Regions from separate parts of the Streptomyces sp. NPDC107559 genome, predicted to be linked through region 2. Evidence: riboswitches for the same ligand, from Rfam matches in the RefSeq annotation. Region 2 holds a riboswitch; each other region holds the start of a gene.

Region 1 (6,994 bases), on a different contig from region 2:
GATCACGGCGGCGGTGGCGACGAAGTACCGCCTGGAGCAGGTGGCCGGTTCCGACGACACCACCCGGGTGGGCATCACACTGCGTCCGCACCGGCTGCTGCTGCGGCCGGTGGCGAGGTGACGGCAGTGAGGTGACGGCAGTGAGATGACGGCAGTGAGATGACGGTGGTGAGGTGACGGTGGCGGGGTGACGGCGGCCGGCCCTGGTCAGGCGGCCGCCGGGCCCCGGAACGTGCGCCGGTAGGCCTGGGGCGTGGTGCCCAGCGCCCGGACGAACTGGTGGCGCAGCGCCGCCGCGGTGCCGAACCCGGTGCGCCAGGCGATCGCGTCCATCGTCTCGTCCGTCGCCTCCAGCATCCCCTGGGCCAGCAGCACGCGCTGACGCAGGATCCAGCGGTACGGAGTGGTCCCGGTCTCCTGCTGGAAACGGCGGGCGAAGGTGCGCGGCGACATGTGGGCGCGGGCGGCGAGCTGGTCGACGGTGACCTCCTCGTCGAGGTGCTGCTCCATCCAGGTCAGCGTCTCGCCGACGGTGTCGCAGGCGCTGCGCGGCAGCGGCCGCTCGATGTACTGGGCCTGGCCGCCGTCCCGGTGCGGCGGCACCACCATCCGCCGGGCGATCCTGTTGGCGACCTCGGGCCCCTGCTCCTTGCGCACGATGTGCAGACAGGCGTCGATCCCGGCGGCGGTGCCCGCCGAGGTGATCACCGGGTCCTCGTCGACGTAGAGCACGTCCGGCTCGACGATCGCCCGCGGGTAGCGCCGGGAGAGCTCGGCCGTGTGCCGCCAGTGCGCGGCGCAGCGGCGCCCGTCCAGCAGCCCGGCGGCCCCGAGCACGAAGACCCCGGAGCACACGCTGAGCACCCGGGCGCCCCGGTCGACGGCCCGGCGCAGCGCCGCCAGCAGCTCGGGCGGGTACTCGCGCAGGATGTTGGCGTCGGAGGCGGGAACCGCGATCAGGTCGGCCTCCTCCAGCCGCTCAAGGCCGTGCTCGGTCGACACCGTGAACCCGGCGACATGGGTGCTGAGGGTCGGCCCCTCGGCCGAGGCGACGGCGTAGTCGTACCCCGGCAGCCCCTCGTCGCTGCGGTCGATGCCGAACACCTCGCAGACCACGCCGAGTTCGAAGGGGTGTGCGCCGTCGAGCAGAACGGTCACCACGTTCTTCAGCATGCCGTCAGTGTGCCGCACATCCCGCCCGGAAGGTGGCAGGAATTCGCAGTCGTGCGGCAGCCCTGCCACTGTCAGGAGTGTTCGCGGCGTACGACAGTTACCTCATGAACTCACTCACCGGATACGCCGCCCTCCTGGTCGCCCTCGTCCTCCTCGCCGGTCCGGCGCTCGCGTGGCTGCTGCGCGAGCGCCGGATCGACCGGGAGCTGAGGCCGCGGCCGGCTCAGAAGTCCTCGTCCAGGTCGACGGTGCCCTCCACCGCCACCTGGTACGCGGACGGACGCCGCTCGAAGAAGTTGGTCAGCTCCTGAACCCCCTGGAGCTCCATGAAGGAGAAGGGGTTCTCCGAGCCGTACACCGGGGCGAAGCCGAGCCGGCTCAGCCGCTGGTCGGCGACGCACTCCAGGTACTGCCGCATCGAGTCGGTGTTCATGCCCGGCAGGCCGTCACCGCACAGGTCGCGCGCGAACTGCAGCTCGGCCTCGACGGCCTCCCGGAGCATGTCGGTGACCTGCTGCCGGAGTTCGTCGTCGAAGAGCTCCGGCTCCTCCTTGCGGACGGTGTCGACCACGTCGAAGGCGAAGCTCATGTGCATCGTCTCGTCGCGGAACACCCAGTTGGTGCCGGTGGCCAGACCGTGCAGCAGACCCCGGCTGCGGAACCAGTAGACGTACGCGAAGGCGCCGTAGAAGAACAGGCCCTCGATGCACGCGGCGAAGCAGATGAGGTTGAGCAGGAAGCGGCGGCGGTCGGCCTGGGTCTCCAGCCGGTCCAGCTTCTCGACCTCGTTGATCCACTTGAAGCAGAACTCGGCCTTCTCGCGGATGGAGGGGATGCTCTCCACGGCGTCGAAGGCGGCCGCCCGGTCCTCGGGATCGGGGAGGTAGGTGTCCAGCAGCGTCAGATAGAACTGGACGTGCACGGCCTCCTCGAACAGCTGGCGCGACAGGTACAGGCGCGCCTCCGGGGAGTTGATGTGCTTGTAGAGGGTCAGCACCAGGTTGTTCGCCACGATCGAGTCGCCCGTCGCGAAGAACGCGACCAGACGGCCGATCAGATGCTGCTCGGCCGGGGTCATCTTCGCGAGGTCGGTCACGTCCGAGTGGAGGTCGACCTCCTCCACGGTCCAGGTGTTCTTGATCGCGTCCCGGTAGCGCTCGTAGAAGTCCGGGTAGCGCATCGGGCGCAGCGTCAGCTCGAAGCCCGGGTCGAGGAGGTTCTGGTTACGGGTGGAGCTCATTACTGGCAGGCCTCGCAGGACTCGGGGTTCTCAAGGGAGCAGGCGACGGCGTCGGGGTCGGCCGTCTGCTGGACGGGGATGGTGGCCTGCGCCTGGGCCTGGGCGGCCCGCGCGATCCGGGTCGCCGGACGCGAACGCAGGTAGTACGTCGTCTTCAGGCCCGCCTTCCAGGCGTACGCGTACATCGAGGAGAGCTTGCCGATGGTCGGCGTCTCCAGGAACAGGTTCAGGGACTGCGCCTGGTCCAGGTACGGGGTGCGGGCCGCGGCCATGTCGATCAGGCCGCGCTGCGGGATCTCCCACGCCGTGCGGTACAGCGCCCGCACGTCGGCCGGGATCCACGCGAAGTCCTGCACCGAGCCGCTGGAGTCGCGCAGCGCCTCCCGGGTGCGGGCGTCCCACACGCCGAGGTCCTTGAGGTCCTGCACCAGGTAGGAGTTGACCTGGAGGAACTCGCCGGACAGCGTCTCGCGCTTGAACAGGTTGGAGACCTGCGGCTCGATGCACTCGTACACGCCCGCGATGGACGCGATGGTGGCGGTCGGCGCGATCGCCAGGAGCAGCGAGTTGCGCATCCCCGTGGCGGCGATGCGTGCGCGCAGGGCGGCCCAGCGCTCCGGCCAGGTGAGCTCGACGTCGTAGTGGTCGGGGTGCAGGACGCCCCGGGCGGTACGGGTCTTCTCCCAGGCCGGCAGCGGGCCGTTGCGCTCGGCGAGGTCGGCGGAGGCCTCGTACGCGGCGAGCATGATGCGCTCGGCGAGACGGGTGGACAGCTGCCTGGCCTCCGGGGAGTCGAAGGGCAGGCGCAGCTTGAAGAAGACGTCCTGGAGGCCCATCGCGCCGAGGCCGACGGGACGCCACTTCGCGTTGGAACGGCCCGCCTGCTCGGTCGGGTAGAAGTTGATGTCGACCACGCGGTCGAGGAAGGTGACCGCGGTGCGGACGGTCTCGTCCAGCCGCTCCCAGTCGATGTCACCGTCGACCACGAAGGCGCCGAGGTTGACCGAGCCCAGGTTGCAGACCGCCGTCTCGCCGTCGTTCGTGACCTCCAGGATCTCCGTGCAGAGGTTGGAGGAGTGGACGACGTGCCCCGGCTCGGCCGTCTGGTTGGCGGTGCGGTTGGCGGCGTCCTTGAAGGTCATCCAGCCGTTGCCGGTCTGCGCGAGGGTGCGCATCATGCGGCCGTACAGATCGCGGGCGGGCATCGTCTTCCGCGCCAGGCCCGCCGCCTCCGCCGCGCGGTAGGCCGCGTCGAACTCCTCGCCCCACAGGTCGACCAGCTCGGGCACGTCGGAGGGGGAGAACAGGGACCACTGCGCGTCGGCGTTCACGCGGCGCATGAACTCGTCCGGGATCCAGTGCGCGAGGTTGAGGTTGTGGGTACGGCGGGCGTCCTCGCCGGTGTTGTCGCGCAGCTCCAGGAACTCCTCGATGTCGGAGTGCCAGGTCTCCAGGTAGACCGCGGCGGCGCCCTTGCGCCGGCCGCCCTGGTTCACCGCGGCGACCGAGGCGTCGAGGGTCTTCAGGAACGGGACGATGCCGTTGGAGTGCCCGTTGGTGCCGCGGATCAGCGAACCGCGCGAACGGATCCGGGAGTACGACAGACCGATGCCGCCCGCGTGCTTGGAGAGCCGGGCGACCTGGTGGTAGCGGTCGTAGAGGGAGTCCAGCTCGTCCAGCGGGGAGTCGAGGAGGTAGCAGGACGACATCTGGGGGTGCCGCGTACCGGAGTTGAAGAGCGTGGGGGAGGAGGGGAGGTAGTCCAGGCGGCTCATCAGCCGGTAGAGCGCGGCGACCTCGTCCACCGAGCGGACCGAGTCGTCCTCGGCGAGGCCGGCGGCGACCCGCAGCATGAAGTGCTGGGGCGTCTCGATCACCTGACGGGTGATCGGGTGCCGCAGCAGATAGCGGCTGTGCAGGGTGCGCAGACCGAAGTAGCCGAACCGGTCATCGCCCTCGGTGTCGACGAGCGCGTCGAGGCGGGCGGCGTGGATACGGGTGAACTCCGCCGTACGGTCGGCGATGAGCCCTTCCCGGTGCCCGACGGCGACGGACTCGGTGAACGTCGTCACGCCCTGCGAGGCGGCCTCCGCGGCGATGCTGATGGTCAGCAGCCGGGCGGCCAGCCGCGAGTAGGCGGGATCGTCGGAGATGAGCCCCGCGGCCGCCTCCGTGGCCAGCTCGCGCAGCTCCGTCTCGTCCGCCCGCGCGGACCGGCCGCGCAGCGCGGCGGCGGCGACCCGGCCGGGGTCGGCGTCGGGGAGGTCGGAGGTCAGCTCGGTCAGGGTCCGCAGCAGCGCGGCACCGGGACCGTCGGTCTCCCTGGCCGGGGTGGCTGAAGCCGGATCGGCTGGCGCGATGGTCACGTGGGACTCTCCCTCGCTCGGCAGGGGCCTTGCGGAGGGCAGGGGGCGGCACACGAGCGCACGGGGCGTCGCGTCCACCGGTCCATTCCGCGAGACCCGGACGTCAAGGCACCCGGACCGGACGGCCGGGCGCGCGGTCGGCAGGTCCTCGGACTGGACGCGTGGATGCCCGCCGTAGGGCGGACAAGCACGGGTACACCGTTGCGGGACAGTTCCGGATTCGCACCGGATTCCCCTGCGGCGACAGCGAGCACGAGCATACATCTTGTGCCGGGCTGCGGTGCCACCACCAGATGTTGTGTCATGTCGGCTTCGGAGCGTGTCAGTCGCTCTTCTCGCGGGCGGCGGGCGGGGGCCCGGACGGCGCCGCGGCCGGGCTCCCCGCAGGCGCCGGACGGGCTCGTGGCGGGGCATCCGCCCGGCCCCTGGCGGCGGGCGGCGAGGGACGCGAAGGGGCGGCGGGGCCCTGTCGCCCCGCCGCCCCTCGTCCCCGCCCGGTGAACCCGGCGCAGAGGTGGTTCGGCGTCCTGCGCCGGTGTCGGCGCGCCGAATCCGGTACGCCGGTGTCAGTGCGCCGATCCGGCCGTGGCCGGCGGCAGCTCCACCTCCACGCCCGGGTCGCCCGCGTCCGCCGTGTAGTCCTGCGGGCTGGTCTCGTCGACGCCCTCGGGAGCCTTGACGGCCTTCAGGACGAAGGTGAGGACCACCGTGACGGCCACGTTGAGCACGAACGCCGTCAGACCGATGTAGCCGATCTCGCCGATGCCGGGGATCTCCTTCGAGCTGCCGCCGAAGTGCTTCTGGGTCGGTGAGGCCACCCCGTACGCGGCGAGCGTGCCGTACACCATGCCCACGGCCCAGCCCGCCAGCAGCGCCCAGCGGTGGCACCAGCGGGTGAACAGGCCGCCGACCAGGGCCGGGAAGGTCTGCAGGATCCAGATGCCGCCGAGCAGCTGGAAGTTGATCGCGACCGTCTTGTCCATGGTGAGGACGAAGACCAGGGCACCCACCTTCACCAGCAGCGACACCACCTTGGAGACCTGGGTCTCCTGCTTCGGGGTCGCGTCGGGCTTGATGAAGTCCTTGTAGATGTTGCGGGTGAAGAGGTTCGCGGCCGCGATGGACATGATGGCCGCGGGGACCAGGGCGCCGATGCCGATGGCGGCGAACGCCACCCCCGCGAACCAGTCCGGGAACATGTTCTCGAAGAGCTGGGGGATCGCCAGCTGGCCGTTGGTCACCTTCACCCCGGCCGCGATCGCCATGAAGCCGAGCAGCGCGAGCAGGCCCAGCATCAGCGAGTACAGCGGGAGGATCGTGGTGTTGCGGCGGATCACGTCGCGACTGCGACTGGACAGCGTCGCCGTGATCGAGTGCGGGTACATGAACAGCGCGAGCGCCGAACCGAGCGCCAGGGTGGCGTACGTCCACTGGCCCGCCTCGGGGGGTACGAGCCCGCCCGCACCGGCCGCCGTGTACTTGTCGCCGGCCGCCTTGAAGATCTCGTCGAAGCCGCCCAGCTTGATCGGGATGTAGATGATGGCCACCGCGATCACGATGTAGATCAGGGTGTCCTTCACGAACGCGATCAGGGCGGGGGCGCGCAGCCCCGAGGAGTAGGTGTAGGCGGCCAGCACGGCGAACGCGATGAGCAGCGGGAGGTCCTTCACGAACCAGTTGCTGTTCTCGCCGCCGCCGACGCCCATCACGTCCAGCACGGCCTGGATGCCGACCAGCTGGAGCGCGATGTACGGCATGGTGGCCAGGATGCCGGTGACGGCCACGGCCAGCGACAGGCTCTTGGAGCCGAAGCGGCCGCGGACGAAGTCCGACGTGGTGACGTATCCGTGCTTGTGCGACACCGACCACAGCCGGGGCAGGAAGGTGAAGATCAGCGGATAGACCAGGATCGTGTACGGCACCGCGAAGAAGCCCGCGGCACCCGCGGCGTAGACCGCGGCCGGCACGGCGACGAAGGTGTACGCCGTGTACAGGTCGCCGCCGAGCAGGAACCAGGTGATCCAGGTGCCGAAGGAGCGGCCGCCCAGACCCCACTCGTCGAGGGTGTGCTCGTTGTCGGCCCTGCGCCAGCGCGCGGCCAGGAAGCCCAGGGCCGTGACGGCCAGGAAGAAGAAGACGAAGACGCCGAGCGCGACGCCGTTGACCCCGTCCTTCACTGCGACACACCTTCCTTCCGGGCGGCGCGGGCGGCGCG
Region 2 (6,994 bases):
CGCAGGGCGGGTTCGTCGACCTGGATGACCGAGGTGCCGGCGGCCTCCAGATCGTTCACCTCGTCGCGCAGGGCGAGGGCGACCTGTCGTGCGGTGTTGCCGAGAGGCTGGTCGTCGCGGACGAAGGACCAGGCGAGCATGGTGACCGGTCCGGTGAGCATGCCCTTGACGGGGCGCGAGGTCAGGGACTGGGCATAGGTCGTCCAACGTACTGTCATCGGTTCGGGGCGTGAGATGTCGCCGGCCAGGATCGGCGGGCGGACATAGCGGGTGCCGTAGGACTGGACCCAGCCGTGCTGGGTGGCGAGGTAGCCGGTGAGCTGCTCGGCGAAGTACTGCACCATGTCGTTGCGCTCGGGCTCGCCGTGCACGAGGACGTCGATGCCGGTCTTCTCCTGGAAGGAGATGACCTCTCGGATCTCTGTCTTGATGCGTTCCTCGTAACCGTGGGTGTCGATCCGTCCGGTGCGCAGGTCGGCGCGTGCGGTGCGCAGTTCGCCGGTCTGCGGGAAGGAGCCGATGGTCGTCGTGGGCAGCAGCGGCAGGCCGAGGTGGGCGCGCTGGGCGGCGGCCCGTTCGGCGTACGGCTGGGAGCGGCGGGCGTCTTCGTCCGTCACGGCCGCGGTGCGGGCCCGCACGGCGGGGTCGCGGGTGATGGGTGAGGTGGCGCGGGAGGCGAGGTGGGCGCGGTTGGCGGCGAGTTCGCCGGTGATGGTGTCGGTGCCCTGGGCGAGGCCCTTGGCGAGGGCGACGATCTCGGCGGTCTTCTGCTGGGCGAAGGCCAGCCAGCGCTGGATCTGCGGGTCGATGTCCCGCTCCGCGGACGCGTCCAGCGGGACATGGAGCAGGGAGCAGGAGGCGGACACGTCGACCCGGTCGGCGAGCCCGAGGAGGGTGCCGAGGGTGGACAGGGACTTCTGGAGGTCGTTGATCCAGATGTTGCGGCCGTTGACGACACCGGCGACCAGGCGCTTGCCGGGCAGTCCGCCGACGGCGGCCAGGGCGTCCAGGTTGGCGGACGCCGCCTCGGTGAAGTCGAGGGCGAGTCCCTCGACCGGTGCCTTGGCGAGCACCGGCAGGGCGTCGCCGAGGTGGTCGAAGTAGGAGGCGACGAGCAGCTTGGGCCGGTCGCCGAGGGCACCGAGGTCGCGGAAGGCACGCTCGGCGGCGTTCAGTTCGGCCGGGGTGCGGTCCTGGACCAGGGCGGGCTCGTCGAGCTGCACCCACTCGGCGCCGGCCGCGCGCAGGTCGGCGAGTACTTCGGCGTACACGGGCAGGAGACGGTCCAGCAGCGTCAGCGGCTCGAAGTCCGCGGCCACGCCCGGGGCGGGCTTGGCGAGCAGGAGGTAGGTGACCGGGCCGACCAGGACGGGCCGGGCCGTGAGACCCAGTGCCAGGACTTCCTTCAGCTCGGTGACCTGCTTGGTGGAGTCGGCCGCGAAGACGGTGTCGGGGCCGAGTTCGGGGACCAGGTAGTGGTAGTTGGTGTCGAACCACTTGGTCATCTCCAGCGGCGCGACGTCCTGGGTGCCGCGGGCCATGGCGAAATACCCGTCGAGCGCGTCGGCCGCCACCGCGTCGCGATGCCGCTCGGGGATCGCGCCCACCATGACGGTCGTGTCCAAGACGTGGTCGTAGTACGAGAAATCACCGGTCGGCACCTCGTGGACGCCGGCGTCGGCGAGCGACTGCCAGTTGCTCCGGCGCAGTTCGGCGGCGGTGTCCCGGAGGGCGCCCGCGGTGACACGGCCCCTCCAATACCCCTCGACGGCCTTCTTGAGTTCCCGGTTCCGGCCCTGGCGGGGGTAGCCGTACACGGTGGCCCGTGCTGCCGCGGCTGCGGACTTGCTGGTCACGGAGATCTCCTTCGCGAGATGAATCCCTGAGATCCCGGGAACGGGACGAGAGCGCGAAGGGGTGACGAACCGGACGGCGACGACTCCGCGCGACACACGCACGGTCGTCCCGTCTGGATGTACGCCGACCGCCCTCGAGGTCACCGGGGTGTCCGCGCGCGGAGTGGTCCGCACACGGGCAGTTGGCAGGTCTTCGGACTCGCGGACACGCCCTCCTTGACGGAGGACACCTAGTGGCCGTCGCTTCCCAGGCCCGGTACCTCGGACCCAGTGCGTATGACGGCGGTCGTTCCCGCTCACCGCTGCGGGGCAGTCCCGGATTCCCACCGGGTTCCCTCTTGCGACACCCCGCCTGGCTGACGGGGCGAACCAGCTGCCCGGCCAGCCTACGGGGTTTCGCCCAGTGCGGTACGGCGCCGTCCAGCATTCGGAAGGTGACACAGAGCACCCGGGAACGGAGAGCCGAATGGGCGGGAAGCGCGTGCGCACGCGCTTCCCGCCCATCCCCTGTCGGCCGCTACCGGGACCCCCACGCCGGTGACGGTGCGGGCCCGATGCCGCGTAGTGCCAGGACCTCAGCCCTGGTCGTACGTGTGGAACCCGCGGCCTGCCTTGCGGCCGAGCAGTCCGGCCTCCACCATCCGCTGGAGCAGCGGAGGCGGGGCGTAGAGCGGCTCGCGGAACTCGTCGTACAGCGACTCCGCGATGGAGGCGACGGTGTCCAGGCCGATGAGGTCGGCCAGCCTGAGCGGGCCCATGGGGTGGGCGCAGCCCAGTTCCATGCCGGTGTCGATGTCGGTGACGGTGGCGAACCCGGACTCCGCCATACGGACGGCGGCGAGCACGTAGGGGATCAGCAGCGAGTTCACGACGAACCCGGCGCGGTCCTGGGAGCGGATGACCGTCTTGCCGAGCGTGCCGGCGGCGAATTCCTCGACCGCGGTGGTCGTGTCGGCCGAGGTGTGCAGCGAGGTGACCACCTCGACCAGCGGGAGGACGGGGACGGGGTTGAAGAAGTGCAGGCCCACGACCCGGTCCGCGCGGGCGGTCGCCATGCCGAGCCGCATGATCGGGAGGGAGGAGGTGTTGGTGGCCAGGACCGCCGCCGGGTCCTCGACGATCTTGTCGAGGGCGGCGAAGACCTCGGTCTTGGCATCGGGGTTCTCGACTACGGCCTCGATGACGAGTTGCCGGTCGGCCAGGTCGTCCAGACTGCCGGTGAACACCATCCGGGCGAGGGCGTCCTGTGCCGCCACCCGGTCCAGCTTGCCGCGCCGGACCGCCCGGTCGAGGGACGCGCCCACCCGGTCCCGTGCCGTGCGGGCGGCGACCGCGTCCACTTCGCAGACCACGGTGTCCAGCCCGGCCCGCGCGCACACCTCGGCGATGCCGGTGCCCATCTGCCCGCCGCCGACGACGCCGACGCGTGTGATGCCCGCGCTCATGCCTGGACCTCGGTCCGGCGCACGAGGTGGCGGCTGTAGGCGTCCGGCGTGAAGAACATCGGCAACTCGCTCGTCATCGCGGTCCGTTCGAAGAGGGCGCGGATCTCGTCGACGGGCGCCCACGGATACGCGGCACCGAGGGCGGCGATCTCGTCGTCGACGAGTTGTTCCACCGTCCGGCGGTCGATGACCCGGTGCCGGAGCCACTGCCAGATCTGCACGCGGGCGATCTCCGCGGTGGCCGCGTCCTCCATCAGCCCGTCGAGCGCGACCGCGCCCTGCCCGCGCAGCCAGGCGGCGTAGTACCGCAGGGCGACCGAGACATTGGTGCGCACCCCGTCGGCGGAGGGCGGCCCACTGATCCGTCGCACCGACAGCAGGTCCGCGGGAGCCACGTCGGCATCGTCACGGGTGCGGTCGAGCTGGTGGGGCCGGTCGGCGAGGACGCTGTCGAAGACTTCGCGGCAGACGGGGACGAGCGCGGGATGCGCCACCCAGGAGCCGTCGAAGCCGTCCTCGGCCTCGCGCTCCTTGTCCAGGCGGACCTTGGCGAGGGCAGCCTCGTTCGCGGCCGCGTCCCTGCCCGGCACCTGCGCGGCCATGCCGCCGATGGCGTGCGCCCCGCGCTTGTGGCAGGTGCGCACGAGCAGCTCGGTGTAGGCCCGCATGAACGGGGCGGTCATCGTGACCTTGGCGCGGTCGGGCAGCAGGAAGTCCGTGCGGTGGCCGAAGGTCTTGATGACGCTGAACAGGTAGTCCCAGCGGCCCGCGTTGAGGCCGGAACTGTGCTCGCGCAGCTCGTGGAGGATCTCCTCCATCTCGAAGGCGGCGGTGATCGTCTCGATGAGGACGGTGGCGCGGACGGTTCCGCGCGGGATGCCGAGAAGCTCCTGGGCGAGGACGAAGACGTCGTTCCACAGGCGGGCCTCGTAGCGGTTCTCCAGCTTGGGAAGGTAGAAGTACGGGCCGTGCCCGGCGTCGATCTGCCGCTGGGCGCAGTGGAAGAAGTAGAGGCCGAAGTCGACGAGGGCGGCGGGCACGGGCCGGCCGTCGAGTTCCAGGTGCTCCTCGTCCAGGTGCCAGCCGCGCGGGCGGACCATGATGGTGGCGAGCTGCTCGCCGAGCCGGTATTCCTTGCCTTCCGGTGTGGTGAAGTCGATCCGCCGCTCGACGGCGTCGAGCAGGTTGAGCTGTCCGTCGACGACGTTGTCCCACAAGGGCGCGGTGGCGTCCTCGAAGTCCGCCATCCACACCTTGGCGCCGGAGTTGAGGGCGTTGACGGTCATACGGCGGTCCGGCGGTCCGGTGATCTCCACGCGGCGGTCGGTCAGACCGGGCGCGGGCGGCGCCACCCGCCAGGAGGGGTCGTCGCGCACGGGGGCGGTGACCATGGGGAAGTCCAGCGGAGAGCCCGACGCCAGCCGCAGTGCCTGCCGTCGGCGTTCCTTCAACAGGGTCTGGCGCCGCGGCTCGAACGTCTCGGCCAGACGGCGGACGAAGTCCAGGGCGGCGGGAGTGAGGATCTCGTCGTGCCGGGGGCCGGGCGCGGCCACGACACGGATCTGCTGCGTGAGTGTGGTGGTGGACATCGGGCTCTCCTGAGGGGTGGGAGCGGAGGGGGACGCGGACGGTCGTCCGCCCTCCGCCGGGCCAAGGGCTCGGCCGCCGGCAGAGCGTGCGGCCCGGCCGCCTAGTGGAACTGCTCTTCCTCCGTGGAGCCCGACAGGGCGGTCGTGGAGGAGGCGGGGTTGACGGCGGTGGAGACGAGGTCGAAGTAGCCGGTGCCGACCTCGCGCTGGTGCCTGACGGCCGTGAAGCCCTGGGCCTGCGCCGCGAACTCCTTCTCCTGGAGGTCGACGTAGGCGGTCATGCCGTGTTCGGCGTAGCCGCGGGCCAGGTCGAACATGCCGTGGTTGAGCGAGTGGAAGCCGGCCAGGGTGATGAACTGGAAGCGGTAGCCCATCGCGCCCAGCTCCCGCTGGAACTTGGCGATCTGGTCGTCGTCCAGGGCGGCCTTCCAGTTGAAGGACGGCGAGCAGTTGTAGGCGAGCATCTGGTCCGGGTACCGCGCGTGGATCGCCTCGGCGAACTCGCGGGCCTGCTCCAGGTCCGGGGTGCCGGTCTCGACCCAGATGAGGTCGGCGTACGGCGCGTAGGCCAGACCACGGGCGATCACGGGGGCCATGCCGTTCTGCACGCGGTAGAAGCCCTCCGCCGTGCGCTCGCCGGTCACGAATTGGGCGTCGCGCTCGTCGACGTCGCTGGTCAGCAGGTTGGCGGCGAGCGCGTCGGTCCGGGCGACGATCACGGTCGGCACGTCGGCGATGTCGGCGGCGAGCCGGGCCGCGTTCAGGGTGCGGATGTGCTGCGAGGTCGGCACCAGGACCTTGCCGCCCAGGTGCCCGCACTTCTTCTCCGAGGCGAGCTGGTCCTCGTAGTGGATGCCCGCCGCGCCGGCCGCGATCATCGCCTTGGTCAGTTCGAAGGCGTTGAGCGGGCCGCCGAAGCCGGCCTCCGCGTCGGCCACGATCGGCGCGAGCCAGTCGGTGGTGTCACCGGCGTTCTCGGCGGTGGCGATCTGGTCGGCGCGCAGCAGCGCGTTGTTGATCCGGCGCACCACCTGGGGCACCGAGTTGACCGGGTACAGGCTCTGGTCGGGGTAGGTGTGGCCCGCCTGGTTGGCGTCGGCGGCGACCTGCCAGCCGGACAGGTAGATAGCCTGAAGGCCCGCCCGGACCTGCTGGACGGCCTGGCCGCCGGTGAGCGCGCCGAGGGCGTGGATGTAGTCGCGCTCGTGCAGTTGGCGCCAGAGCCGCTCGGCGCCGCGCCGGGCCAGGGTGTGCTCCTCGCGGACGCTGCCGGACAGCCGTACCACATCCTCGGCGCTGTAGGTGCGCTCGATGCCCTTCCACCGGGGGTCGGTGGCCCAGCGCCGTGCGAGTTCCTCCGCCGCCTGCGTCGTCGCCTCTGCCATGACTGTCACCGTCTCCTCGTTCTGTACGGGTTGCCAATGCCGCTATCCGGATGGACCGGTGTGGCACTGTGTGTCCTTGCTGAATTGCGGCCCGCCGTCACCTGGGGAGGTGGAGCTGAGCGATGTTGCCGGTGCAGATCGCTGCCGTTGCCGGGATCTCCGACGTCAGGGCTGAAATCGCGCCCCGGTTCCGGGCTGCGCCTGCCGGTTCCGGCGGGCCGCACAACGACTCTGGCACTGGCACTGAGTGCCATCAACCTGGGATGAGTGCCAATCTTTGCGAATCTTGGCGACCGCTTTTGCCAATCTTGCGAAGGGTCGACGGCGCGTCGCTCCAGTACGCTGACCGGAGTCGGACGCGGGTACGGAGGAACAGCTCGATGAGCAAGACGTACGCGGGAGCACGGCTCCGGCGGCTGCGCGAGGAACGTCGGATGACCCAGGCGGATCTCGCCCGCGTGCTGGGCATCTCCCCGAGCTACCTGAACCAGATGGAGCACGACTCACGGCCGCTGACGGTGCCCGTTCTGCTGCGGCTGACGGAGACGTTCGGCGTCGACCCGGGGTTCTTCTCGGAGCGGGACGTGACGCGCTTGGTGGCCGACCTGCGTGAGGCGCTCGCCGGAGAGATCGCCGAGTCCAGGGTCTCCGCCGCGGACCTCGGTGACCTGGCCGCCCGACTGCCCGGCGTCGCCAAGGTGCTCCTCGACCTCGGCCGG
Region 3 (6,994 bases), on a different contig from region 2:
CCGTCGACGTGCCCCGCGCGGCTCTCGACCTCGTCCTCGATGTGCTCGCCGAGGATCTGGAAGCCGCCGCAGACGCCGAGCACCGGCCGGCCCTCGGCGGCCCTGCGCGCGATGGCGTCCGCGAGGCCGCGCTCGCGCAGCCATCGGAGCGCGCCGACCGTGCCCCGGGTCCCGGGGATGACGACCAGGTCGGCGTCGGCGAGTTCCTCGGGCCGATCCACGAACCGCACGACGACGCCCGGTTCGGCGGCGAGCGCGTCCACGTCCGTGAAGTTGGACATGAGCGGGACCGCGCAGACGGCGACCCGCAGGACGTCCTCGCCGACGGGGGCGGCGACGGTCGACTCCCGGACGGCACCGCGCAGGGAGACGCGCAGTCCGTCCTCCTCGTCGATGCCGAGACCGTGCCGGAAGGGCAGCACACCGTACGTCCGCCGCCCGGTGAGGCCGCGCAGCATGTCGAGCCCGGGTTCGAGCAGGGACACGTCGCCCCGGAACTTGTTGACGAGGAACCCGGCGACCAGCTCCTGGTCCTCGGGCGAGAGCAGGGCGACCGTGCCGAAGAAGGAGGCGAAGACACCGCCGCGGTCGATGTCGCCGACGACGAGGACGGGCAGCCGCGCGTTGCGGGCGATGCCCATGTTCACGATGTCGGTCCGGCGCAGGTTGATCTCGGCCGGGCTGCCGGCCCCCTCACAGATCACCGCGTCATACGTGCCCCGCAACTCGGCGAGGCAGTCGAGGACGGTGCCGAGCAGCGCCTGCTGCCGACCGCCGTGCAGCCTTTCCCCGGGGGACGCCCCCTCGGACTCCCCGAAGAACCCGCGTGCGGTCATCTCGCCCACCGGCTTGCCCATCAGCACGACCTGGCTGCTGCGGTCGCTGCCGGGCTTGAGCAGCACGGGGTTCATCAGCGCGGTCGGCTCGATCCGGCAGGCCTGGGCCTGCATCGCCTGGGCCCGCCCGATCTCGGCGCCCTCGCGGGTGACGAACGAGTTGAGGGACATGTTCTGCGCCTTGAAGGGCGCGACCTTGACGCCCTGCCGCACCAGCCACCGGCAGATCCCCGCGGTGACGACGCTCTTGCCCGCGTCGGAGGTGGTGCCGGCGACCAGGAGACCACCGTTCATGAGTCACGTTCCTTCACGAGGAGGCGCGCGGCGGCACAGACGCCGAGCGCGAGCCAGCCGACGCGCCGGGACAGCCGTACCGCCCGGTCGATGTCCGAGGCACGGACGTCACGTCCGTGGGCACCGTTGAGCACGGGCCGGTGCTCGACCCGTCCGGCGTAGGAGAGGGTCCCGCCCAGCCGCACGCCGAGGGATCCGGCGAACGAGGCCTCCACGGGACCGGCGTTGGGACTGGGATGTCTGGCGGCGTCGGCCCGCCAGGCCCGTACGGCGCCGCGCGGATCGTCTCCGGCCAGGGCCGCGAGGGCGGCCGTGAGGCGGGCCCCCGGCCAGCCGGCGGCGTCGTCGAGCCGGGCGGAGGCCCATCCGTAGCGGCGGTGGCGGGGCGACTTGTGGCCGACCATGGCGTCGAGGGTGTTCACGGCGCGGAAGCCGAGCAGCCCCGGCACCCCGCCGACGGCTCCCCACACCAGCGCGCCGACGACGGCGTCGGAGGTGTTCTCGGCGACCGACTCGACGACCGCCCGCGCGATCCCGTCCGCGTCGAGGGCCTGGGGGTCGCGGCCGCACAGGTGCGGCAGCCGGGCGCGGGCGCCCACGACGTCCCCGGCCTCCAGGGCGCGCCCGATGGCGCGGGCCTCCCGGGCGAGTGAGGTGCCCCCGACGACGGCCCAGGTGGCGGTGGCGGTGAGCGCCACGGAGGCGGCGCCGGAGGTACGTACGGCGCGGGTGGCCACGGCTCCGAGCGCCACGGCGCCGCCGGCGCACACCAGGGTGTGCAGCGCGCCCTGGCCCCGGTGGTCCCGCCACAACGCCCGTTCCACGGCTGCGGCCGCACGCCCGAACAGCGCGACCGGGTGCCCGCGGCGTGGATCGCCGAGGAACAGGTCGCCCAGGAGGCCCGCGGTGGCGCCGTACGCGAAGACGCGATCGGCACGCACCGGCTCAGCCGATCGTGGCGGTACCGGGCAGTGACCTGGTGCTGAGACTCAATCGGCAGCCGAGCATGGCGACATGTCCTCACTCAGGGTGTCCACGCCCTGGTTCGACGAGACCGACGGCGAGAGTTCCTGGCTCCCGGGGATTGCTACCCCGGTCACAGTGGCGGGACCGCGCCGGATTCGCACCGGCTTCCTCTTGTGTCGTCGTAGATGGCTCCGGCAGTCCACCACGGGCCCTGAAGGGCCGTCAACCTGCTCTTGACCTGGGACGGAGGAGTGTGTGCAGCCCCACACACGGCGGGCGGCGGGAAGGGCGGGCGAGGAGGAGGGCGGGCCCGGGAAAGGGCGGGCAACGAGAAGGGCGGGCAACGAGAAGGGCGGGAGGAACCCGTGGGTTCCTCCCGCCCCTGGAGAACGGTGTGCCGGATGGCGGTGGGTCAGGCGACGATCAGGTAGATCCCGTAGCCCACCGCGGCCGTGCAGGCCGCGAAGCACGCGTACGCGCCCGTCACCGCGAGTGCGGCGGAGCCGCCCTGCGCGGAGGCCCGCTCCTGGCGGGAGAGGCCCATGATGCCGAGGGTGAACAGGGCCACGAGGGCCACGGTGACCACGAGGCTGACGCCGAACACGGAGCCCAGGGCTGCCCAGTCGATGTTCATGGTGAGGCTTCCTTACTTACCGGGTGCGCGGGGCTCAGACGGCGGCGGCCGGCGGGGCGACCGGGTCGGCCGTGGCGGCCGGGGCGGGGATCGTGGCCGTGAGGGTCTCGGTCACCGTGCCGGCGGGGGGCGGGGTCACCGCGGCGATCGCCGTGGTCACGACGCCGGCCGGCTCGTGGGTGTCGTTGACGTTGTTGCTGTCGACGACCTCGCGGCGGGAGATCTTCCAGATCGCGGCGCTGGAGGCGACCAGGAAGACGGCGACGACCGCCGTGCCCCAGTCACCCAGGTCCGTCACGGACTCGGCGAGCGCGCCGACCAGGGCGGCGGCCGGCAGGGTCAGGCCCCAGGCGACGAACATGCGGGTCGCGGTGGACCAGCGCACCACACCGCCCTTGCGGCCCAGGCCCGCGCCCATCACGGAGCCGGAGACCGAGTGGGTGGTGGAGAGGGAGAAGCCGAGGTGGGAGGAGGCCAGGATGACCGTCGCGGCGCTGGTCTGGGCGGCGAAGCCCTGCTGCGGCTGGAGTTCGGTCAGGCCCTTGCCCATGGTGCGGATGATGCGCCAGCCGCCGAGGTAGGTGCCGAGCGCGATGGCCAGACCGGCGGAGAGGATGACCCAGACCGGCGGGTCGGAGTCGGGCGCGACGGCGCCGCCGGCGACCAGGGCGAGGGTGATGATGCCCATCGTCTTCTGCGCGTCGTTGGTGCCGTGGGCCAGCGAGACCAGGCCGGCCGAGGCGATCTGGCCGGTGCGGAAGCCCTTCGCGGCGGCCTTGCCGTCGGCCTTCTTGCCCAGCTGGTAGGAGAGCCGGGTGGCGAGCATCGCGGCGACGCCGGCGACGATCGGGGCCGCGACGGCCGGGATCAGCACCTTGGTGACGAGCGCGTCTCCGTGGACGGCGCCGGTGCCCGCCGAGGCGATGGTGGCGCCGATCAGGCCGCCCATGAGGGCGTGCGAGGAGCTGGAGGGCAGACCCACCAGCCAGGTCAGCAGGTTCCAGAGGATCGCGCCGACCAGTGCGGCGAAGATGACCTCGGGGCGGATGCCGGTCTCGTCGACGAGACCCTTGGAGATCGTGTTGGCGACCTCCACGGAGAGGAAGGCGCCCACGAGGTTGAGGGTGGCCGACATGGCCACCGCAACCTTGGGCTTGAGCGCACCGGTCGAGATGGTCGTGGCCATCGCGTTGGCGGTGTCGTGAAAACCGTTCGTGAAATCGAACGCAAGTGCGGTTACCACCACAATCGCGAGGATCAGCGAGAAGTTTTCCATTTACCCAGGCAATCTTTCGAAGTCGTTGGCGCGACGAACGTAGGTAACTTGGGTGAACGGAAGATGAACTAGGGCAGGCATCGTGGTGTCCTAAATGGGCGTCAGTCATTCCGCTTAACGGGGTGGAGGGTAGGCGCCGCACGGCCTTCGGCCCCAAAGGGACGTTTTCGGACACCCCGCCGAGCCCCGGAGGAGATCCTGGTCACGTGTCACCCGTCACCTGCCGGGCCTCGGGTGCCGGGTGCCGGCTCGGTTGTGGGCTGTGGCCGCGCGAGGGCACGATCGCGGCAGGGCCGGACCGGGCCGTGACGCTGCGAGCGGGGCGGACCGGGTGTCCGGGGGACGGCGCGGGCCGGGTGGGCGGGCGCCGCAGACGTGGAGGAGGCGCGGGTGCGTGAGCGGGAGACGCGGGGCGACGAGGAGCGGGCGCGGGCCTGGGACGCGCTGGTCGCGACCGCCCGCCGCAGCGTGGCCGACGGACTCGTCGTCGGCACCTCGGGCAATGTCTCCGTCCGGGTCGGGGACACCGTGCTGGTCACGCCGTCGGGCGTGCCGTACGACCGGCTGACGCCGGACGACATCACCGGGGTCGACCTGGCGGGCCGGCAGGTGCTCGGCAGCCTCGTCCCGACCAGCGAGCTGCCCATGCACCTCGCCGTCTACCGCGCCGGCGACGCCCGGGCCGTGGTGCACACCCACGCCGTGCACGCCACGGCCGTCTCCACGCTCGTCCCCGAGCTCCCGCCCGTCCACTACATGACCGCGGCCCTCGGCGGCCCCGTCCGGGTCGCCCCCTACGCGCCCTATGGCACCGAGCAGCTGGCCGAAAACGTTCGCCTGGCCCTGGTGGACCGCACCGGCTGTCTCCTCCAGAACCACGGCACCCTCACCCACGGCGCCACCCTCGACCAGGCCTACGACCGCACGGCGCAGTTGGAGTGGATGTGCCGGCTGTGGCTGACCGCGTCCTCGGTGCCGGGACTGACGCCGCATCTGCTGACGGCCGACCAGGTGGCGGAGGCGGGGGAGCGGCTGCGGGGGTACGGGCAGCGGGGGTGACGGTGCCGGCGGGTCGCCCGGCGTACGGGCAGCGGGCGTGACGGTGCCGGCGGGTCGCCCGGCGTACGGGCAGCGGGCGTGACGGTGCCGGCGGGTCGCCCGGCGTACGCGCGGCGCGCACGGCTTGCACGCGCGGCGTACGAGTCTCCGGGGCGTGCCTCCGGCCCTGTTCCGGCACGTCACCCCTTCCCCGTCTCCCGCTGGCCGGTCGTCCGCACCGCCCCGACACTGAACGAGTGCACCCTGTCAAAGCGACGGCCGCCGCCGTCACCGCAGTGGTAGGGGCCGGGGCCGCCGCGGTGGCCGCCGGCCGGCTCGCGAGCGACGTCGCCCTCAGGGCGCCGGCCGGCCGGCCCCTGCCCACCGAACCCAGGCTCACCGTGCACGGCACCGCCGCCGGACGGATCACCCTGACCAGGGACCTGGCCTCGCTGCGCCCCGGCACCTACGGCCTCGCGGGCGACGGCTCCCACGCCGTCGTCGGGCCCGTCGTCGAGGCCGCCGCGCTGTCGGCCGACACCGTCGTGCGCCGCCTGGAGCGCGTCACCCACGGCACCCTGAGCCAGGGCGACAAGGTGTGGCTCACCCCGAACGTGTACGTCGGCAACCCGGACGCCGCGCTCGGCCTGGAGTACGCCGACGTCGACATCCCCGGCGAGCTCGGCCCGCTGCCCGCGTGGTTCGTCCCCGGCGCCCGCGACACCTGGGTGATCGCGGTCCACGGCCTCGGCACCACCCGGGAACTCGCCCTGAACGTGATGGAGTTCCTGCACCGCCATCGCTTCTCGGTGCTGGCCCTCTCCTACCGCGGCGACCTCGGCGCGCCCCGCCCGCAGGACGGCCTGAACCACCTCGGCGAGAGCGAGTGGCGCGACCTGGACGCCGCGATGCGCTACGCCGTGCGCTACGGCGCCGAGCGCCTCGTCCTGTACGGCTGGTCCACCGGGGCCACCATGGCGCTGCGCGCCGCCGCCCACTCGGGGCTGCGCGAGCGGGCCGTGGGGCTCGTCCTGGACTCCCCGGTGCTCAGCTGGGAGACCACCCTGCGCGCGCTGGCCGCAGCCCGCCGCACTCCGGGGGCGCTGCTGCCGCTGGCCGTGCGTGCCGCCCAGGGCCGCACCGGCATGAACAGCCGCAGCGACGACGAACCCGCCGACCCCGGCCTGCTCCGGATCCCGGCGCTGATCTTCCACGGCCCCGAGGACGCGGTGGCCCCCTGGGCCCTCTCCCGTCGCCTCGCCCGGCGCCGGCCCGACCTGGTCACCCTCCAGGCCGTCCCCGGCGCCCCGCACGGAGCCATGTGGAACGCCGACCCGGCCGCCTACGAGGAGGCTCTGCGGCGCTTCCTGGTCCCCCTGATGTGACCGTTCCGGTCCCGTTGATGTGGGCCGTCCCCGGCCCTCCTGACGTGGCCGTTCCGGTCCTGCCGATCACGACCGTCCCGGTCCTCCTGATCAGGGTCGTTCCGGCCTTCCTGACGTGACCGGTCCGGTCCTCCCGATCGTGACCGGTCCGGTCCTCCTGATCGTGACCGGTCCGCTTCTCCTGATCGAGGTCGCTGCGGACCCCTGACGTGGCCGTCCCGGTTCCTCCGCCGGGACCGGGGCGCGCGTCGGTGCCGGACCGGCCGACCTGCTTCCGTTTAAAGCCGTACCAGTGGCCTGATCACTCCCGTCGACCCCCCTCGCGGACGTGTGCGTTGGCCAGTCCCGTAGCCCGCCGTGACATTCCGTTTGGGTTTTCGGACGGTCAACCGGAAGACTGCACCCGTGACGTCCCGTATCCCGCGCGACTCCAGGCTTCGACTCGTCCGCCCCCGACCCCTGGCCGCCGCCCCCAGAGCCGTGAACCAGCGGCGCCCGCGCCGCCCCGCACCCCGACCTCCGGAGGGCACACCGGCCCCCGCGGAGCTGGCCAGAATGGCTCGCT
Region 4 (6,994 bases), on a different contig from region 2:
CAGACGCTCCTTGTCGTCGGGCAGTCCCGCCTGGCAGGCCGTCTGGTACATCAGGTCGGCGGTGTAACTGTCCCAGATGGCAGGGACGGTGACGCACCACCGGATGTCGTCCTCCTTGTAGATCCCGCCCCGCTCGATGAGGTCGACGGCCTTGCGGTAGACCTGCCGCAGGCACATCCGGATCAGGTCCTGCACGTCGTCGGCGGTCTCGGAGACCACACCGTCCCCGCCGCCGATACGTGCCCTGCCCTCATTGCTCAGATTCCGCTGGAGCGCCATCTTGTAGCCGCTGACGTAGCGACGGCCGGTCGCGGAGCCCTCGGTGTGCCAGAGCTCCTCCGCCGCGTAACCCCACTCCTCCAGGTTCCCGTCCCGGTCCAGCAGGAGGGCGGAGAGGTTCTTGGCGTAGGCGAGTTCCTGGGACCACTGGTCGAAGAAGAACACCTCACGCTGGGTCATGTCGCGATTGATCTCGTTCACCACGGCCCAGGCGAAGCCTGTGCCATGGGTGCCGAAGTCGATCGCCGCCACCACCCGGTGTTTGCCGCTCAATCCAGATCCCCCCAGCCGAATCGGTGCAGCAGAGCCTGTTCGCGCAGTTCGTCCAGTGCCGTGGCGAAGAGCCGCTTCGCCTCGGGGTCGGCCCGCTCCTCGACGAGACGGACCAGCCTGCTGAGCAGATCCGCCAGTTCCGGGTCCCGGGCCCCCTTGGCCGTCGTACTGCCCAGGAGGGCGAGGCTCGAGCGCAGCACGTCGACGGCACGCGTCTCATGTCCTCCCTCCGCCAGCACCACGGCCTGGGTCAGCCTGGCCCGCTCCGGGCTGACGATGCCTCGCTCGGCGCACACCTCGTACAGTGCGGCGCTGTTGGCGGCCAGCACCCGGCGGTCGGAGTCCCGGCCGGCGGGCAGCAGGTTGTGCAGCCGGGGCGCACGGCCGCTCTTGAGAATGTGGAACCACTCGGCGTGGGCGCCCGCCGTCAGGGTGACGAGTTCGGCGATGTGGTCCTCGAAGGCGAGGCGCTCCAGCGGCGACGGCCGTTCCCCCGCCTCGGCGCCCGGAAGCAGCATCGGCGGGAAGTGGGTGTCGACGACCCTCGTCCCGCTGGTGTCTCCGAGGTTCCACGCGGACAGCGAGAGCCACAGGCGGGTGTTCGCCTGTACCTGCCCCTGGACCAGGATCACGGGCAGGTCGTGCAGGGTGGTCCGGATCGTCTGCACATCGGCGTCGGGCCAGATCAGTGGACGGGTCACCAGCCCGGCGAAGGGCTCGGCGTCGAGCGACCAGGCGGAGGTGAGCCATGCCTGCCGGATGCCCAGCGCCGAACCGGGCTCCGCCGTGCCGTTGCGCTGCCCGGAGTCCTCGTAGTGGAACGGGGCGATGATCAGCACCGGCCGGTTGCCGCCGCCCGTCTTCTCCAGGACCTTCTCGCGCACCTTCTCGACGTCGTACGCGAAAGGGCTGTTCGCCTGTTCGCGGGCCAGGCGCTGAAGCTCCTGCTGGGTGTCCACCTGTATCCGGGACTGGACCACCGCAAGCTGCTGGGACCGCTCGAAGGCCAGTTCCGCCTCCTCGATGCGCAGCTTGGTCAGATAGAGGTCCCGCTCCAGGGACCGCTGGTGTGCCACGGTCGCCTCCTGGGCGCGGGTGCCGGCGAGGATGCGGTCCCGCTCCAGGGCGCGCTCGTGTGCGGCCCGCGCGTCCTGCTCGCGGTGCTCGGCCATCTGCCGGTCCCGGTGCAGCGCCCGCTCGTAGGCGGTGTCCGCCTCCTGCCTCCGGTCCTTTCTGAGTTTGCGGTCCCTGGCGAGGAGATTCTCGTGAGAACGCCGCGCTTCTTTCTCACGCACCTCGGCGAGGAAGTCCTGTTGTTCCTGGAACGATCCGTCGCGCTTGCCCTTGTACCAGTTCAACACATGGCCGGCGGCCTGACTCAGGGCGAGAACGCCCAGGACGGTGCCGGATATGGGATCCATTTCTGGATCACCCGCCGATCTCGGCACTCAAGGGGCCACCCCGGAGCCGTCGCAGTACCAGCAGGGCTCGTCCGTCTGGGAGGAGATCCAGCGCGTCCGTCCGGTGCCCCCGCAGTGGGCGCAGGCCCCGGCACCGAACCGGAGCTGGTGGTCGTGGGGCTCCTGGAACTGGTGGGCGTCGTACGGTGGGTGGTCGTCCGCGGCGGTGTGCGGGAGGTCGAAGCCGTCGCCCTGCGCCGACGGGCCGTCGGTGAGAGGGGGTGTGATGTCGGCGGGTTCATCGGGGCTGTCGATGGACGAGGGATCGAAATGCGAGGGATCGAAATGCGCCGGATCAAGGAATGAGGAATAATCCCCCATGCCGCCCCCAAGGGGAATAGATCTTTGAGCGGACTCGTACGATATACCCATGGAAGTCGCCCGGGGAATATGGCGCGAATGTTCGACCACCGGAAATAGGCGACGGATTTATCTTCCGTCACATTGATTGACGGAAGGAATCCCGAGGGCCGGGGGAGGGCGGATGCTTCCTCCCCCGGCCGACGGGGTCTGCGGTCAGGACACGGGGAGTTCCGTACGGAGCGTGCGGGCGGCGGCGACCATGTTCTCCAGCGCGGCACGGGTCTCGGGCCAGCCGCGGGTCTTCAGGCCGCAGTCGGGGTTGACCCACAGGCGCTCGGCGGGAATCGCCCGGAGACCGGCCCGCAGCAGTTCGGCGGCCTCCTGCGCGCTCGGCACGCGGGGGGAGTGGATGTCGTAGACGCCGGGCCCGGCCTCGCGCGGGTAGCCCTGGGCGGCGAGTTCGCGGGCGACCTGCATGCGGGAGCGGGCGGCCTCCAGGCTGATGACGTCGGCGTCGAGGTCGTCGATGGCCCGGACGACGTCGCCGAACTCGGCGTAGCACATATGGGTGTGGATCTGGGTGTCCGGGCGTACACCGCTGGTGGTGAGCCGGAACGCCTCCGTGGCCCAGGCCAGATACGCGGCGTGGCCGGCGGCCCGCAGCGGCAGGGTCTCGCGCAGGGCGGGTTCGTCCACCTGGATCACCGAGGTCCCGGCCCTCTCGAGGTCGCCCACCTCGTCGCGCAGCGCGAGAGCGACCTGCCGGGCGGTGTCGGCGAGGGGCTGGTCGTCGCGGACGAAGGACCAGGCGAGCATGGTGACCGGTCCGGTGAGCATGCCCTTGACCGGGCGTGAGGTCAGGGACTGGGCGTACGTCGTCCAGCGCACGGTCATCGGCTCGGGGCGGGAGATGTCGCCGGCGGACTTGATAGCCTCGGCGGGCCAGTCGAGCCACACCCGAGGCCAGGGAATCCGGTGCGAATCCGGAACTGACGCGCAGCGGTGAGGGGGACGGGCGGGGCACGACGCCACTGGGAGACCGGGAAGGCGCCCCGACCGGACGAACCCGAGTCCGAAGACCTGCTGGCACCTTCGCGCCCCGGCGTGGAGGGACGTCCGCAGGCCAGGCTCCGCGTACGAGCCCCGACCCCAGAGGCATGCCCGTGCTCCGTACCCCGCCCCTCTGCGCACCGAGGTCGCCCGCGACCCGGGACACCCCGCGATCCGCTTCCTGCGGCCGGTCGTCCGCACTGGATCCCGCCCGAAGCGGAGTGTGAGGAGCGATGCCTCGACAGCGCCATGAAGCAGCCGGCCCGGTGCAGGCCCTGGCCGGACCGGCACCGTGCCGCGCCGTCGTCTGCCGGGACTGCTGCTGCGGAACCCCGAAAGTCACCGGCGTCGACCACGACCGCCAACTCGCCCGCCTGGCCGAGGAGGTACCCGTACGCGTCTCGGACTGCCTCGGCGTGTGCGAACACGCCAACGTGGTCGTCGTCCAGCCCTCCGCTGCCGCACGTGCCGCAGGAGCCCGCCCGGTCTGGCTCGGGCTCGTCAACGACCCCGACGCCACCGAGGACATCGCCGCCTGGATCCAGGCCGGCGGCCCCGGCGTCGCCCCCTGCCCCGCCATTCTCGACCTCTACGTCTTCACGCCGCCGCGCAAGGCGGCAACCTCCTGACGGCCGGCGTCCCGATCGGTGTCAGCCCGCGTCGGCGGTGTGTCCGAGCAGCAGCCCTTCGACTGCGGCGGTGCCGAGGATCTGGACACCGATGCCCGCGAGCTCCGTCAGGGCCGAGTCCGTCACCCGGGAGACCGCGTCCCGCACCAGGGCGACCCGGAAGTCCCGTTCCGACGCCTGCATGATGCTGGCCCGCGGGCAGTTGGGCAGGTTGCACCCAGCGAACACCAGCGTGTCGACGCCGAGTTCACGCAGCAGATCCGCCAGGCAGGTGCGGTAGAAGGCACCCCAGCGCGGCTTGAAGACCGCATGGTCGTACGGCCCCAACCGCTGAGGCCGGCCGGACAGCAGCAGCGCCGGGTCCAGGGCGGGCGCGTCCTCCGGCAGGAGCCCGTCGGCCGGCTCACTGCCCGGTGTGCCGGGCGCGGCGATCCGCACCCCGGACTCCAGCAGCCCGCGCCGTACCAGATCGGCGTTGCCCCCGCCTTCCTCGTACAAGCGCACCACGTGCACCACAGGTCGCCCGGCAGCGCGGAAGGCGGACACGGTCCGCCGCAGCGCGGGCAGGATCTCCGTCGTCCCCGGTACCCCGTACGGGGCTTCGGAGAGGAAGTCGCGCTGCACATCGATCGTGATGAGCGCGGAGGTCGCGAAGTGCGGTGCGGTGTAGGGCTCTTGGGGCTCTGTCCCGGTCGACGTCATGGCCCGACCCTATGCGACCGCCCGACCCAGGACACCGAGCTCGGCGGGCGGGCTTCTCCCAGGTCAGCGGGTAATGCCCGGGTGCCGGGCGACGTTGGTGTTCCGGTACGGCTCTGCGGCGGGCCGGCGCATCGGATCACCGTGGTGGTGTTGATAGGTTGGCTCGATGGAGCGTGCGGTAGGGGACGTGCCGGTGCACTGCGTGGAGTACGGCGAAGGCAGGCCGGTGCTGGTGCTGCACGGAGCGGGGGTCGACCACCGCGAGGCCGTTGCCTGCTTCGAACCGGCCCTGGGGGCCCGTGACGGCTACCGGCGGATCTATCCTGACCTCCCCGGAATGGGGCGCACCCCCGCACCTGCGTCTGTGCGCAGCGCCGACGACGTTCTCGACGTGCTGCTCGGCTTCGCCGACGAGGTCGCGGGCGCGGACGACCTTCTCGTCGTCGGCCACTCGGCCGGCGCCTACTATGCCCAGGGGATCGCAGCTCGACGGCCCGACCGGGTCGCCGGGCTGGCCCTCGTGTGTCCACTGCTCACCGGGGTTCGAGACATCCCGGCACATCACGCGGTGGTCGCGGCGGACGATCTGGGCACCGAGGAGTTCCGCCGCTATTTCGTGGTTCAGTCGCCGGCGATGCTCGACCGCTTTGAGCGGTTCGTCGCACCGGCGATCCCGCTGGTCGACGAGGCCGCCATGGAGCGGATCGGCGGGCGATGGGAGCTCGAGGCGACCGAGGGGCGGGCGTACCAGGGTCCGGCACTCGTCGTGGCCGGCCGGCAGGACTCCGTCGTCGGGTACGTGGCGGCCGCGGACCTGCTCGACCGGTACCCGCGGGCCACCCTGGCCGTGCTGGACGGCGCCGGCCACGCGCTTCCGCACGAGCAGCCGAGGATCCTGGCAGGGCTGATCGACAACTGGCTGGCCCGGGCGGCCCTTGCGGCCGCGTAGGAGGCGATGACGCCGAAGTCCGTCGTTCATCCGGACGAGAGCCGGGCCTGCTCCAGGTTGGACCGGTGGGGGCCGGCGAGCCAGTCCTGGTCGAGCCGCGAGTCGACCGGTTCCGCTGCCCGCCGCAGTGCGTCGACGTACGCCTGATCGGCGGCGAGACGCGCCGCCACCTCCGGCCCCTCGGCAACGGCCCCGTGGCCGGGGATCACGACATCGACGTGCCGGGCGGCCTGACCGAGCCGGTCGAGTGCCTTCCCGTAGGCCTCCACCTGATCGTCCTCGCGGACGTCGAGGAGCGGGATCAGGACGTCGGAGAGCATGTCGCCGGCGAGCAGGACGCCACGGTCCGCGAGGAGGACCGCGGTGTGGCCGACAGCGTGCGCCCGATGCTCGATGATCTCGCCCGGCACCGGTCCGCCGTCCACGGGCAGCGGGGTGACGAGCGCGACCAGGTCGAGAGGGACGCCGGACGCGCTCTCCGCCGCCATCGCCCGCGCCCGCTCCCGGACTTGACCGGCGCGCCGGGCCGCGGCCGGGGCGGCGTAGCGCGGCACGTCGCCGAACCGGGGATGCCAGAGCAGATGGTCCCAGTGGGGATGAGTGCAGAACCCGGCGACCACCGGGATGCCGAGCCGGTCCACATCATCGGCGAGTCCGTCCAACTCGGCGCCGTGGATGCCGGGATCGATCAGGACCAGCCCGTCCTCCCCGCGCACCACGACGGAATTGGCCCAGACCCACTCGCTCTGCCGGACCCAGACGCCGTCGGCGACCTGCTTCAGCTCGCCCATCTCCACTCCCAGCGCTCGGTTGCAGTGCTGAGACCGTGTTCCGCAGCCGGATTCATCGCCGGCGGCGCCGGTTGGACCCGGGTCCGGCCCTGCGGTGCCCGGCCGCCTCCGCAGCGCGGCCGGGCATCCTCGGCTGTCGCGAGCGCACCTGGGGTCAGTAGGCGACGAGGCCCCGGACTTGAGAGGTGTTGAAGACGAGCCAGAACTTGGTGCCGTCCTTCACGTCCGTGGCCGCGAGTCCCCAGGTGTTGGCGTAGACGGTGCGCATGCTGTTGCAGTAGTAGCCGCCGCTGGACGGCTCGAAACAGGTCTGCACCCTCACCGTCGTGGTGATCTTCACGTTGATGTCGTTGCAGTACGACGTCGTGTAGCGGTAGTTGGGGTCAGCTGCGGGCCAGTGCCAGTTGTCGTCGGTGCCGGTGATGGTCTTGGCGCTGTCGTAGCAGGACGTGGCCGCCGAGGCGGGTGACGCGGGGGCGAGCAGCAGCACCCCGGCAACGGCGGAGGCCGCCGCGGTGACCGCGATCATCTTTCGTCTGTTCATGATTTTCCCCCTGT

The links. Region 2 has a riboswitch for cobalamin ahead of metE (5-methyltetrahydropteroyltriglutamate--homocysteine S-methyltransferase). Riboswitches for the same ligand answer to the same signal wherever they lie in the genome.
Region 1: it holds a riboswitch for cobalamin, as region 2 does, so the genes downstream of both, ACZ7OY_RS26495 (ribonucleoside-diphosphate reductase subunit alpha) here and metE (5-methyltetrahydropteroyltriglutamate--homocysteine S-methyltransferase) in region 2, are expected to answer to the same signal.
Region 3: it holds a riboswitch for cobalamin, as region 2 does, so the genes downstream of both, ACZ7OY_RS06390 (cobalamin biosynthesis protein) here and metE (5-methyltetrahydropteroyltriglutamate--homocysteine S-methyltransferase) in region 2, are expected to answer to the same signal.
Region 4: it holds a riboswitch for cobalamin, as region 2 does, so the genes downstream of both, ACZ7OY_RS30565 ((2Fe-2S) ferredoxin domain-containing protein) here and metE (5-methyltetrahydropteroyltriglutamate--homocysteine S-methyltransferase) in region 2, are expected to answer to the same signal.

What each region holds. Positions count from the first base shown of each region.
Region 1 is NZ_JBVKBD010000009.1:274,155-281,148, forward strand. It holds gene ACZ7OY_RS26480 (bifunctional albaflavenone monooxygenase/terpene synthase) at 1-121, shown strand, start outside; gene ACZ7OY_RS26485 (GlxA family transcriptional regulator) at 208-1,173, opposite strand; gene ACZ7OY_RS26490 (ribonucleotide-diphosphate reductase subunit beta) at 1,397-2,413, opposite strand; gene ACZ7OY_RS26495 (ribonucleoside-diphosphate reductase subunit alpha) at 2,413-4,779, opposite strand; cobalamin riboswitch at 4,902-5,045, opposite strand; gene mctP (monocarboxylate uptake permease MctP) at 5,346-6,956, opposite strand; gene ACZ7OY_RS26505 (DUF3311 domain-containing protein) at 6,953-6,994, opposite strand, start outside.
Region 2 is NZ_JBVKBD010000006.1:165,755-172,748, reverse strand. It holds gene metE (5-methyltetrahydropteroyltriglutamate--homocysteine S-methyltransferase) at 1-1,856, opposite strand, end outside; cobalamin riboswitch at 2,024-2,245, opposite strand; gene ACZ7OY_RS19980 (3-hydroxybutyryl-CoA dehydrogenase) at 2,432-3,301, opposite strand; gene aceB (malate synthase A) at 3,298-4,890, opposite strand; gene aceA (isocitrate lyase) at 4,992-6,275, opposite strand; gene ACZ7OY_RS19965 (short-chain fatty acyl-CoA regulator family protein) at 6,656-6,994, shown strand, end outside.
Region 3 is NZ_JBVKBD010000001.1:1,493,122-1,500,115, forward strand. It holds gene ACZ7OY_RS06385 (cobyric acid synthase) at 1-1,130, opposite strand, end outside; gene ACZ7OY_RS06390 (cobalamin biosynthesis protein) at 1,127-2,071, opposite strand; cobalamin riboswitch at 2,176-2,315, opposite strand; gene ACZ7OY_RS06395 (hypothetical protein) at 2,509-2,730, opposite strand; gene ACZ7OY_RS06400 (inorganic phosphate transporter) at 2,765-4,006, opposite strand; gene ACZ7OY_RS06405 (class II aldolase/adducin family protein) at 4,397-5,065, shown strand; gene ACZ7OY_RS06410 (alpha/beta hydrolase) at 5,302-6,429, shown strand; gene ACZ7OY_RS06415 (hypothetical protein) at 6,835-6,994, shown strand, end outside.
Region 4 is NZ_JBVKBD010000012.1:147,713-154,706, forward strand. It holds gene ACZ7OY_RS30545 (Hsp70 family protein) at 1-552, opposite strand, end outside; gene ACZ7OY_RS30550 (hypothetical protein) at 549-1,973, opposite strand; gene ACZ7OY_RS30555 (hypothetical protein) at 2,001-2,333, opposite strand; partial or broken gene ACZ7OY_RS30560 (5-methyltetrahydropteroyltriglutamate--homocysteine S-methyltransferase) at 2,529-3,236, opposite strand; cobalamin riboswitch at 3,242-3,417, shown strand; gene ACZ7OY_RS30565 ((2Fe-2S) ferredoxin domain-containing protein) at 3,599-3,994, shown strand; gene ACZ7OY_RS30570 (cysteine hydrolase family protein) at 4,016-4,696, opposite strand; gene ACZ7OY_RS30575 (alpha/beta fold hydrolase) at 4,863-5,645, shown strand; gene ACZ7OY_RS30580 (MBL fold metallo-hydrolase) at 5,672-6,436, opposite strand; gene ACZ7OY_RS30585 (hypothetical protein) at 6,591-6,980, opposite strand.